4 regions of the Clostridium zhoujianii genome follow, and region 3 is predicted to be linked to each of the others. Evidence: riboswitches for the same ligand, from Rfam matches in the RefSeq annotation. Region 3 holds a riboswitch; each other region holds the start of a gene.
The links. A riboswitch is a leader RNA that binds a small molecule or an ion and turns the genes downstream of it on or off. The one in region 3 is predicted to bind S-adenosylmethionine.
Positions count from the first base shown of each region.

Region 1: linked by a shared signal. The riboswitch ahead of metE (5-methyltetrahydropteroyltriglutamate--homocysteine S-methyltransferase) and the one ahead of ACSYT2_RS15375 (trans-sulfuration enzyme family protein) in region 3 are both predicted to bind S-adenosylmethionine.
Region 2: linked by a shared signal. The riboswitch ahead of ACSYT2_RS17350 (amidohydrolase) and the one ahead of ACSYT2_RS15375 (trans-sulfuration enzyme family protein) in region 3 are both predicted to bind S-adenosylmethionine.
Region 4: linked by a shared signal. The riboswitch ahead of metF (methylenetetrahydrofolate reductase [NAD(P)H]) and the one ahead of ACSYT2_RS15375 (trans-sulfuration enzyme family protein) in region 3 are both predicted to bind S-adenosylmethionine.

Region 1 is NZ_JBPUTF010000001.1:171,942-175,136, reverse strand. Features, by position in the region: gene metE (5-methyltetrahydropteroyltriglutamate--homocysteine S-methyltransferase) at 1-1,607, opposite strand, end outside; cobalamin riboswitch at 1,638-1,819, opposite strand; SAM riboswitch class I at 1,879-1,996, opposite strand; gene ACSYT2_RS00875 (aminopeptidase) at 2,112-3,195, opposite strand, start outside.
Region 2 is NZ_JBPUTF010000005.1:109,235-112,429, reverse strand. Features, by position in the region: gene rlmD (23S rRNA (uracil(1939)-C(5))-methyltransferase RlmD) at 1-820, shown strand, start outside; SAM riboswitch class I at 1,055-1,163, shown strand; gene ACSYT2_RS17350 (amidohydrolase) at 1,318-2,496, shown strand; gene ACSYT2_RS17345 (methionine ABC transporter ATP-binding protein) at 2,515-3,195, shown strand, end outside.
Region 3 is NZ_JBPUTF010000003.1:119,026-122,220, forward strand. Features, by position in the region: gene ACSYT2_RS15365 (ABC transporter ATP-binding protein) at 1-1,059, shown strand, start outside; gene ACSYT2_RS15370 (GIY-YIG nuclease family protein) at 1,173-1,454, shown strand; SAM riboswitch class I at 1,483-1,585, shown strand; gene ACSYT2_RS15375 (trans-sulfuration enzyme family protein) at 1,700-2,851, shown strand; gene ACSYT2_RS15380 (aminotransferase class I/II-fold pyridoxal phosphate-dependent enzyme) at 2,854-3,195, shown strand, end outside.
Region 4 is NZ_JBPUTF010000001.1:159,745-162,939, reverse strand. Features, by position in the region: gene ACSYT2_RS00825 (S-ribosylhomocysteine lyase) at 1-223, opposite strand, end outside; gene metF (methylenetetrahydrofolate reductase [NAD(P)H]) at 235-1,122, opposite strand; SAM riboswitch class I at 1,205-1,311, opposite strand; gene ACSYT2_RS00815 (MraY family glycosyltransferase) at 1,399-2,355, opposite strand; gene ACSYT2_RS00810 (V-type ATP synthase subunit D) at 2,566-3,195, opposite strand, start outside.

The sequences.
Region 1 (3,195 bases), on a different contig from region 3:
CTTCTTTGTATATCTCCAAATATTATTGGTGGCTTTACACCTCTTGTTCCATATGATTGAACCCATCCATTGGAGGTAAATATAAATCCATCTAATAGCCTTCCAAAGTATTCAACCATATCTGTTCTTTCATATTCACCATGTACTAAGACGTCAATATTTATCTCCTCTTGGAATTCTACTATTTCCTTAATTTTTTCTTTTATTTTATCTTCATACTCTATTTCTGTAATTTCCCCACCTCTAAAGGCCTTTCTTGCTTTCTTTACATCTTCAGTTTGAGGGAAAGAGCCTATAGTAGTAGTTGGAAGAATCGGTAATTTAAGCTCTTTTTTTTGTCTTTCTCTTCTTTCCTCAAAGGATTCATTCCTCCTAAAATCTTCTTCTTTTAGTAAAGTAATTCTCTCCCTAATCTTTTCATTAAAGCATAAATGATTAAATTTTTTTCTTTGAATTATATTTCGATTATTTATAAATTTTATATTTTCTTTATAGTTTTTATCATTAATCAACTCTCTTAACTCATTAAGTTCCTCTAGTTTTTCCTCTGCAAAAGCTAATGTTTCTTTATACTCTTCTTCTAATAAGTTTTCTTTTTTAATAGTATAAGGTACATGAAGTAAAGAGCATGATGTTCCTAAGATTAATTTTTCTTCTGGTATATATCCTCTAAGTTCTTCTATTAAGGATATACTTTGTTCATAATTATTTCTCCATATATTTTTCCCATTTACTACACCAGCAATTAATAGTTTATCCTTTGGAAAACCATGATTCTTAATTAATTCAATGTTCTTGAATCCTTCTACAAAATCTAAAGCAATTCCATCAAACTTATGATTTAATAAATCTGTATAAATATCTCTCACATCTCCAAAGTAAGTTTGTAAGATTAATTTATAATTTCGCTCTTTTTCTAAAAGATTTGTGTATATATCATTAAATAATTTAATATCATCCTCTGTTAAATCTGTAACTAATATTGGTTCATCTATTTGTAAATATTCCAAACCTATCTCATTAAACTTAAACAGTATATTTTTATAGACTTCTACTAGCTTCTCTTTCCAGTCAGATATATTCTTATCACCTTTTATATTAACTAATTTTATAAATGTAAATGGTCCAATTATTGTTGGTTTACTTTTAATACCTAACTTATTAGCTTCTTTGAATAATTCAAAGGGTTTATCATCATTTATCTTTAACTCTGCATCTTCTTCTAGTTCTGGGACAATGTAATGATAATTTGTATTAAACCACTTCTTCATAGGCAATGCTTTAACATCCCTATTATTCTTTTGATATCCCCTAGCCATAGCAAAATATGTTTCAAGCTTAGTTTCTTTTAATCTCTTATACCTTTTAGGTATTACATTTAAAAGAAAAGCTGTATCTAGGAAATTATCATAAAAGGAAAAATCATTTGATGGTATGATATCTATTCCATTTTCTTTTTGAGTAATCCAATACTCTTCTCTTAATCTTTTTGCAATTTCTCGAAGTTCCCTTTCAGAAATACTTTCCTTAAAGTACTTCTCCACTGCAAATTTCAGTTCTCTTTGTACCCCTATTCTAGGATATCCAATAATAGTTGTTTTTGTCATTTTGACCCCTCCTTAATCTTCATCCCAAAGATTTATTTTTTATATAAGGCAGGTTTCCTGGCTTATCTTCATTCTACTTATCTTCCTTCCCATTATGATAACAGTGGATAATAGACTTTCGTCAGATATACAGTAGTGGGTGCTGCTCAAGATTTTAACTTGATTCCCTTTTACCTTTCTTTTATGAAAGCACCTTATATTATTTGATAAAAAAATAGTGCACTAGAGAATAAATCTCTAGTGCACGAATAAACATACTCTATGAATTACCCTCTCATCTACTAGCCTTTTACAGCTACAGGAATTAGCACCGTATATCCTTGTATATGAACAAAAATATTGGTTGCTGGGTTTCATAGGGCCAGTCCCTCCACCACTCTTGATAAGAACTTTTATTTTTTTATCTGAATAAACAATAACATCTCTGTATTTTTATGTCAATAGTTTCTAGGAATATTTTACAACAAAGAAAAGCAGACCACTTTATTTAGTCTGCTTTTTATACTATGCTTCTAAAAGGAATGCATAATATCCTCTCATAGTTTCATAAATATCAACCTTACTAGCTATTTCCCATGGAGCATGCATATTATGAAGAGCTACACCACAGTCAATTACTTCCATATTGTATTGTGCAAGGATATAAGCGATTGTTCCACCGCCTCCTTGATCTACCTTCCCAAGTTCAGCTGTTTGGAATGTAACATCATGCTTTTCCATAATTCTTCTAAGTTCTGCCATATATTCTGCATTAGCATCATTACAGCCAGACTTACCTCTAGCACCAGTGTACTTATTAAATACCATCCCCTTACCAAAGTAAGCTGAATTTTTCTTTTCCATAACTGATGGATAGTTTGGATCAAAAGCAGCACTTACATCTGATGATAACATCTTTGAATTCTTAAGGGCTCTTCTTAATTTTATTTCTGAGTAATCTCCTACTCTGTCCATAACTTCTGCAACAGTATTCTCAAAGAACTTAGATTCCATTCCAGTAGCTCCAACACTACCTATTTCTTCTTTATCAACTAACAGACATACACAGGTCTTATCTATCTTTTCTATATCTAATAAAGCCATAAGTGATGTATATGAACAAACTCTATCATCATGTCCATATGCCATAACCATACTTCTATCTATTCCGTAATCTCTAGCCTTTCCTGCTGGAACAATTTCTAACTCTGCTGATATGAAATCATCCTCTTCAAAATCATACTTTTCTTTTAATAGTCTAAGTATGTTAGCTTTAACTCTATTCTTTTCTTCACCTTTAAGAGGCATACTTCCTACAAGTACATTAAGATCTTCACCTTCTACAACCTTATTACCTTTTTTCTCTTGTTGTGTTTGTGCTAAGTGAACTAAAAGATCTGATACTCCAACTACAGGATCATTATCATCTTCCCCAATTACTACATCAATCTTAGTTCCATCCTTCTTAACTACTACACCATGAATAGCAAGTGGAAGTGTAACCCATTGATATTTTTTAATTCCACCATAGTAATGAGTATCTAATAAAGCTAAATCAGTGTCTTCATAAAGTGGATTTTGCTTTAAATCTAATCTAGGTGAATCTATA
Region 2 (3,195 bases), on a different contig from region 3:
ACCAGCAACTTTAGATGGAGAGTTTAATTCAAAAGGATTATTAAGACACATAATGATTCGTAGGGGATTTAAGACTGGTGAAGTAATGGTAGTACTTGTAGTAACTACTAAGGATATTCCAAATTTAAATGAATTTAAGGATTTAATAGTTGAAAATATAGAGGCAATTAAAAGCATAGTTTTAAATGTTAATCCAAAGAATACAAATGTTATATTAGGTGAAGAATGTATTACTTTATATGGTTCAGATACAATACAAGATTACATAGGCCAATTTAAATTTAGCATATCCCCATTATCATTCTTCCAAGTAAATCCTGTGCAAACAGAAGTACTTTATAACAAGGCATTAGAATATGCTGATTTAACAGGTGAAGAAACTGTGTTTGATGCATATTGTGGAACAGGCACTATAACATTATTTTTATCACAAAAAGCTAAGAAGGTCTATGGAGTGGAAATAATAGAAGCTGCTATAAATAATGCAAAAGAAAATGCCAAGTTAAATAATGTAGATAATGCAGAGTTCTTTGTAGGAAAATCAGAAGAGATTATACCAAATCTTATTGAAGAAGGAATAGAAGCAGATGTAATTGTTGTAGATCCACCAAGAAAGGGATGCGATATAAAATTATTAGAGGCTATAGGAAGAACTAAGCCAAAGAAAGTTGTATATGTTTCTTGTGATCCAAGTACATTGGCTAGAGATTTAAAGATATTAGAGGAAAAAGGATATAGAACTGTTGAGGTGCAACCTGTTGACATGTTCCCTCAAACATCACACATAGAATCAGTAGTATTAATGTCAAGATTAAAGTAAGCTCTAGAGAGCAGTATGAAAAAATATGAAAATTGCGGAGGATTATTTGACAAATAATCTAAAGTAATATCTATAGTAAAAAGAACTCCTTATTAGGGAGTTCTTTTTTGTGCATAAAATTAATAAGATATATTTAGAAAAAATATACAAAACTGTATTGACAAGAAAAATAAGGATGTTATAATTAAACCATACAATTCCTAGTAAACATATATGAATTATAAATTAAATAAAAACTTATCAAGAGTGGTGGAGGGACTGGCCCAATGAAACCCAACAACCAGCATTTTTCATTTAAATGTATGGTGTTAATTCCTGCAAAGTAGAGTTTGAGAGATAAGAAAACAGGCACGTACGGTATTTATTACCCTAGGAGGCTATTTTTCTTATAAGAAAAATAGCCTCATTTTACTTGGTAGGATATATTTAAAGTATTTAACATTATGAAAAGCAGAGGAATATTATATAAGAAGTAATTATGAAAGGGTGTAATAGATATGACAACTGAAAGATTACAAATAGTAAAAGATAAATTAGGTGAGGAGCTTAGCAGTATATTTTGCAAGTTGCATCAAAATCCTGAATTATCAAATGAAGAATTTGAAACAACAAGAATTCTAAAAGAGGCTTTAGTAAAAGCTGGAATAAAGGTATTAGATTTACCATTAAGAACTGGTTTGGTAGCAGAGGTAAAGGGCAGAGAGAATGGGCCTATAGTTGCAATTAGATCGGATATAGATGCATTACCAATATCGGAAGAAACAAGTTTATCCTATAAATCTGTAGTGAATGGAAAGATGCATGCTTGTGGACATGATTTTCATGCTACATCAATTTTAGGAGCAGCATATTTATTAAAATTAAGAGAATCGGAGTTGGCAGGAACTGTGAAAATTTTATTTCAACCGGCAGAGGAAACAGCTCATGGAGCAGAACAAGTAATAAATACTGGAGTACTATCAGATGTTCAAGCTATATTTGGATTACACACTTCAAGTGATTTACAAGTAGGAACAATAGGGACAAACATTGGACCATTAACTGCAGCAGTTGATAGATTCGAAATAACTGTATTAGGTGTTGGAGCTCATGCAGCAGAGCCAGAAAGAGGAATAGATCCAATAGTAGTAGCAGCTAATATAATAACATCACTTCAAACTATTATAAGTAGAAATATAAGTGCATTTGATCAAGCACTTATAAGTATTACTCATATAGAGAGTGGGAAGACATGGAATGTAATACCAAAGTCAGCTTATTTAGAAGGAACAGTTCGTACTCTAAATCCTGAAACACGTAAGTTGATAGAAAAAAGAATCAAAGATGTTATCCATGGCATAGCACAATCTTTTGGAGCAGAGATAGAAGTAAAGTGGCATGCAGGACCTCCTGCTACAAATAATACTGAAGAATGGACTAAGATTTCAATGGAGGTTGCTAGTGAAATAGGATATGAAGTTCAAAAGCGCCAAACAGGATTAGGTGGAGAAGATTTTGCTTATTATCAAGAAGAGATACCAGGAACATTTATTTATGTTGGAACTGGTAAATCATATTCTCATCATCATCCTAAATTCCAAGTTGATAAAAGTGCACTAAAAGGTACTTCAGAGTATTTCGCAAAATTAGCTGAAAGAGCTTTATTAGAATTAGATAAAGATAAAAGAGAAAGCTAAAGGAAGGAGGGAAATAGCATGATTGAACTACAAAATGTGGGGAAGGTGTTTAAGAGAAAAGATATAAGTGTAGAAGCCTTAAAGAATGTAAATCTTAAGATTGATAAGGGTGATATATTTGGAGTAATAGGATTTAGTGGAGCGGGAAAAAGCACTTTAATCCGGTTGGTTAATTCATTAGAGGAGCCAAGCTCTGGAAGTGTAATTGTAGCAGATAAAGATTTAAATAAACTATCAACTAAAGAATTAAGGAACCTTAGAAAGCAAATAGGTATGATCTTTCAACATTTTAATTTGCTTAATTCAAAAACTGTTTTTGATAATATTGCTATTCCGCTTAAACTAAATAATACCCCTAAAAGTGAAATAGAAAAAAGAGTTAATGAGTTATTAGAATTTGTAGGACTAGAGAGTAAGGCTAAAAGTTATCCAGATGAATTATCAGGAGGGCAAAAGCAGAGGGTAGGTATAGCTAGAGCTTTAGCTACTAATCCCTTAATACTATTATGTGATGAGGCAACATCTGCACTTGACCCTCAGACTACTGAATCTATTCTAGAACTTCTTAAGAAAATAAACAAGGAATACAATATTACAATTTTGATAATTACCCATGAGATGAACGTAATTAAAGATATATGTAATAAGGTTGCTGTTATAGAGAAGGGAGAAATAATTGAGGAAGGTAGTGTGTTGGAG
Region 3 (3,195 bases):
AAATTATATGGATCTGCTTGGAAGTCTCAATTCTTATCAGGAATGATGCAACCAGTTATGATGTTTATAGGAAACCTAGGTTATGTAGCAGTATCTATAATGGGTGGATGGCTTACAATTAAAAAGACTATTGAAGTTGGAGATATTCAATCATTCATTCAATATGTAAGACAATTTACTCAACCAATAGCACAAGTGGCGCAAGTAGCTAATTTATTACAATCTACAGCAGCAGCAGCAGAAAGGGTATTCGAATTCTTAGAAGAAGAGGAAGAAGTACAATTTGCTGAGAATCCTGTATCAGTAGAAGGTTTAGAAGGTAGAGTTGATTTTGAGAATGTTCATTTTGGATATAATGAAAACAAGACAATTATTAATGACTTTACAGCTCATGTTAAGCCCGGCCAAAAGGTAGCAATCGTTGGACCTACTGGTGCTGGTAAGACAACTATGATTAAGTTATTAATGAGATTCTATGATGTTAATAGTGGAGCAATATTAATTGATGGACACAATATTCAAGATTTCAATCGTACAGAGTTAAGAGATTTATTTGGTATGGTACTTCAAGATACTTGGTTATTTAACGGAAGTATAAGAGAGAATATCAGATATGGTAGATTAGATGCAACAGATGAAGAAGTAATTGATGCGGCTAAAGCAGCTCATGTTCATCATTTTGTTAAAACATTACCTGCTGGATATGATATGGAATTAAACGAAGAAGCAAGCAATGTATCACAAGGACAAAAGCAGTTATTAACAATTGCCCGTGCTATTTTAGCTGATCCTAAGATATTAATACTTGATGAAGCAACAAGTTCAGTTGATACAAGAACTGAAATTTTAATTCAAAAGGCTATGGATAATCTTATGGAAGGTAGAACAAGTTTTGTTATAGCTCACAGATTATCAACAATTCGTGATGCGGATTTAATCTTAGTTATGAATGAAGGAGATATAGTTGAGCAAGGAACACATGAAGAGTTACTAGCTAAGGGTGAATTCTATGCTAAGCTTTATAACTCACAATTTGAGAGATCGGAAGAAGCAGTTTAATATAGAAGGTAGTTATAGAAAGATGACAAGTTAAAAGTGGCTTGTCATCTTTTCATTGTATTTCAATAGGTATATATTTAAAATATACTTAAAAAGATAAGCAAGGTGATGAGATGAATTATGTGTATATAATAAAATGTGGAGATAATTCTCTTTATACAGGGTGGACAAACAATCTGGAAAAAAGATTTAATGATCATTGTAGTGGAAGAGGTGCAAAGTATACAAAAGGAAGGGGTCCTTTAGAACTTGCATACTATGAAACTTATGAAGATAAGTCTATAGCTATGAAAAGAGAATATGCCATAAAAAAGTTAAAAAGGGAAGACAAAGAGAAATTGATAGAAAAGTTTGAGGAAACTATTGACAATAAAGAAGTTAATTGTATAATATAAACAAGTAGAAAATTTAATAAATAAGTTTATCTTATTAAGAGTGGTGGAGGGACCGGCCCTTTGAAGCCCAGCAACCTGTAATTGATATTACGTGGTGCTAAATCCTGCAGGTTTATCCTGACAGATAAGAGGAAAGCTAGTCCCATTAGGACTATATTTAGGCTATTTTTAGTCGCTTCTTATAATTTAAGAAGCGGCTTTTTTTACTATAAAGGCAATTATAATTAAAAAAGGGGGCATATTATATGAAAGATTGTTGTTCATTTGAAACAAAAGCAGTAAGAGGGGCATCAGGTGGAGATGAGAGAACAGGGGCAATTAGTTTTCCCATATACCAAAGTGCTACGTTTAAGCATGCTGGACTTTATGAAAGTACAGGATATGACTACTCAAGGATGCAAAACCCAACAGTAGAAGAATTAGAAAGGACAGTAGCTTCTTTAGAAGGTGGAAAAGAAGGAATTGCTTTCGCATCAGGTCTTGGGGCAATTACTTGTTGCATACATCTTTTTAAAGCTGGGGAACATGTTATTTTATCAGAGGATTTATATGGTGGAACCTTCAGACTATTTGATGATATTTATAAGTCATTTGGAATAGATGCTACATTTGTAGATACAAGAAATTTAGAAGATATTAAAGCTGCAATTAAGGAAAATACTAAGGGGATATTTATAGAAACACCTTCAAATCCTTCATTAAAAGTAACTGATATAAGAGGGATAAGTAAAATTGCTAAGGAGAATAATTTGATTTTTGTGGTTGATAATACATTTTTAACACCATATTATCAAAGGCCATTAGAATTAGGGGCAGATGTTGTTGTTCATAGTGGCACTAAGTATCTTGGAGGACATAATGATGTACTTGCTGGAATTGCAGTGGCAAATGATGAAAATATAATTAAAAGATTGAGATATATATTAATGTCAACTGGAGCAACTCTTGGAGCAAATGATGCATGGCTTTTACTAAGAGGACTTAAAACATTGCATATAAGATTAGATAGAGCCCAAGAAAATGCTATAGAAATTGCTAAGTGGTTAGAAAAACAAGAAGAAGTGAGTACAGTTTACTACGTTGGATTAGAAGATCATGAGGGGTATGAAATTAATAAATCTCAAAGTAGTGGTTTTGGTACAACTTTATCATTTAGAGTTAAAGATAAAGAAATTATTCCAAGAATCTTAAAAAATGTTGAGGTAATAAGCTTTGCAGAAAGTTTAGGTGGAGTAGAAACATTAATTACTTATCCATTTACGCAAACACATTCAGAGTTACCTGATGATTTAAGAAAGAGACTTGGAGTAGATGAGTATCTTTTGAGAATAGCAGTAGGAATAGAAAATATAAATGATTTAATAGGTGATCTGGAAAGAGCAATAAAGGGGGAATAACAATGGGAATAGGAACATCATTAATACATTCAGAAGGAAGTATAGATAAGAATACAGGTGCACTAAGTACACCAATATATCAAGCATCAACCTATCATCAATTTGATATAGATAACTTCGGTAAATATGATTATTCAAGATCAGGGAATCCAACGAGAGAAGTGCTGGAAAATCTAATATCAGAACTTGAAGGAGGAGATAGGGGATTTGCTTTTGCATCAGGAATGGCAGCTATATGTTCAGTTTTAAGTATATTTTCAGCAGGAGACCATTTGGTAATCTGTGGAGATGTATATGGAGGAACATATAGAGCAGTAACAAATTTATTCTCAAGATTTAATATT
Region 4 (3,195 bases), on a different contig from region 3:
ATAAGTCTATTATCCCTTCTAGGCTATCTCTTAATGTATGAGCTAGTAAATGTTCTAATCCATGCATTGCTGCAGTACCAAATGCCTCTTTATTAGGTTGAAGAAATCTTATATCAAATTTAGTTACTTGATCTCCATTTTTTCCATCTAATAAACAACATTTTCTTATATATGGCGCCTTTACTTTTCTATGATCTAATTCAAAACTTTCTACTTTTTCCATCATAACTCCTCCTAAACTAGTTCAATTTTATTTACTGAGGTAATAATACTCTCAATACTTCCACTTATCTTTCTTGCTAAATATGGATTATTCATTACATATAAATGTATTCCATCAACTCCTGTTGAAATAAGGTCAACTATTTGCTCTACTGCGTAAGCTATTCCTGCATCTCTTAGTGCCTCTGGATTATGTTCGTATCTTTCCATTATTCTCTTAAATTTCTCTGGAAGGGATGCTCCACTTAATGCCACCATTCTCTCTATTTGCTTTTTATTAGTTACTGGCATAATACCTGCTTCAATTGGTGCTTTAATATTTGCAGCACAAACCTTATCTTGAAAATCATAGTATAAATTGTTATCGAAAAATAGCTGAGATATGAAATAAGATGCCCCTGCTTCTTCTTTCCTCTTCATATTTTCGATTTCTGCCACCAATCCTTTAACTTCAGTATGCCCTTCTGGATAGCAAGCTGCTGCTATATTGAAATTCCCCTTACTTTGTATATACTTGATTAAATCAGTTGCATAATTAAGGTCACCTTTGATTCCACCTCCAAGAGGTAAATCTCCTCTTAATGCAAGGATATTTTGAATATTATTTGCTTCTAATTCCTTCAAATAATACTTTATCTCTTCTTTAGTTGAGCTAATACATGTTAAATGTGCTACTGCCTCAATCCCATATTTGTTTTTTACTAAAGATGATAATTCTGTAGTCTTATTATCCCTAATGCTACCACCAGCCCCATAAGTAACACTTATATAATCTGGACTTAATCCTTTTAATTCATCTAAGGTATTGTATATTGTTTCAATTGATGATGTTGCCTTTGGTGGAAATATTTCAAAGGAAAATACCACTTTCTTTTCTTGGAATAAATTCTTTATATTCATTTCTTTTGCCCCCTCTTTGCAATAAAAAAATGCCTAAAGGGTTATCCTCTAGGCATAATAAAATACTACGCTATAAAAATTCCCCTTATCTTTCAGCTTCTGCTGCAGGATTTAGCACCATGTATAATTATGACATATACCGGTTGCTGGGTTTCATAGGGCCAGTCCCTCCACCTCTCTAGATAAGAACTATTCATTTTTGTATATTATACCCTTTATTACTTAATTTGTAAAGGGGGTTTTTTCTAAATAAAAAGAAGACCTTGAAAGATCTCCTTAATGTTTAATTAATAATAATAGAATTGAGATTATACTACAAACTAAACTTATAACTACGATATAATTAACTATTTGCTTCGTAGTTAATCCTTTTTCTTCTAATCTATAATGCATTTGACTTCTATCTGCTTGATATACCGGTTTACCTTCACTAAATCTTTTAAATATAACAAATATATTATCAAATATAGGTACTGCTAAGGCTAATATAGGTATAAATAGACTCATTACTGTTGCTTGTTTAAAAGCACCATCTATAGCAATTATACTTAATAAAAATCCAATTAAATTTGCCCCTGAATCTCCCATAAAGACTTTAGCCGGGTATCTATTGTACATTAAAAATCCAAATATAGCTGCACCTAATATTAATGCAGTTGTTGCAGACTCAGTTTGCCCAAGGATAACTGCTGCAAAGAAAAATGTTACTGCTGATACAACTGAAATACCTCCAGCTAAACCATCCATTCCATCGGACCAATTAATAACTGTTGTAACACCAAATATCCATGTTATAGTTAATATAAACTGTAACTCTGGAGGTAAATTTATATATTCACCATTTACAAAAGGATTTGCAAATCCCCCAAAAACTATCCCTGATCTATATACTAATATTGCTGCAAATATTTGAACTATTAATCTTGGATATATAGGAAATTCTTTTCCTACTGCCTTATAATGATCATCAATTAGCCCTATTATCAATATTAAGGTAGATGCTATAAAAATCCAAAATTGCTCTGTTTTATTATCATGAACTAATAAAAAATACATGAGGAAGAATCCAATATATATTCCTACTCCACCGCAAAGGGGAATGGGCCCTCTATGCTTCTTTCTTTCAGTAGGCTTATCAGTGAAACCAATTTTCTTTGCTAACTTCATTAACTGTGGTGTAATTATGTAAACAATCAAAAAAGTTACTCCTAATGCTAATATGTAATTCCTCATAAACTCTACTCCTTAAATATTTTATGTCTAAACTATTCTAGCTTTAAGCATATTTTTTTACGCTTATAATTTGAATTATACTATTATCGACTTTTTTAATCAATTACAAAAATATTAAATTTGAATTATCTGCCTTTATTTCCACCATACTTTAAAGATATTTAACTTATATACAAGAAAAGCTTCCCAAATATTAGGGAAGCTTTTCTACTATCCTCTCTGCTCTATCATACTCTTAACTTTCATTAATCTAGTAATAGCAGATCTTTCATTTTCATCAAGTTTCATTCTTATATACTTAATAGTTTCTTGAAGTTGAGGAATTGTCATATATTCAAGAGCATTAACTCTTCTTCTAGTCTTTTCAATTTCATCAGCCATAAGTTGACATGACTTTTCTACTTCTGCAAGTTCAAGTAACTTTGGAAGTATCCCATAAAGCTTTGATATTGCATCATCAAGTTCTGAAGAAGTATTTGCAAATCCATAAGGGAAAATACTTCCCTCATCCCCCTCAAGTTCTCTCTTGAAGTTCATTACAGGAACGGATACACTCATAACATTCTTTTCGCCTACTTCAACTGAAATATGCTCCTTTGGATAAGCTATAGCCTCCTCTAGGAATTCAGAACTCATTACTGCTCTAGCCATAACGAAATCCTTTAAAGAACCTTCTAGTTGTCCTTCAACTTCTTTTCTTAGAGTATTGTTATATTTAACAAGATTAATGAATTGTCTCATTAACTCATCTTGCTTATCTTTTAAAAGTTTATGACTTCTTGTAGATGTAGCTAATCTTTTCTTCAGCTTAGAAAGTTCCATTCTTGTAGGATTGACATT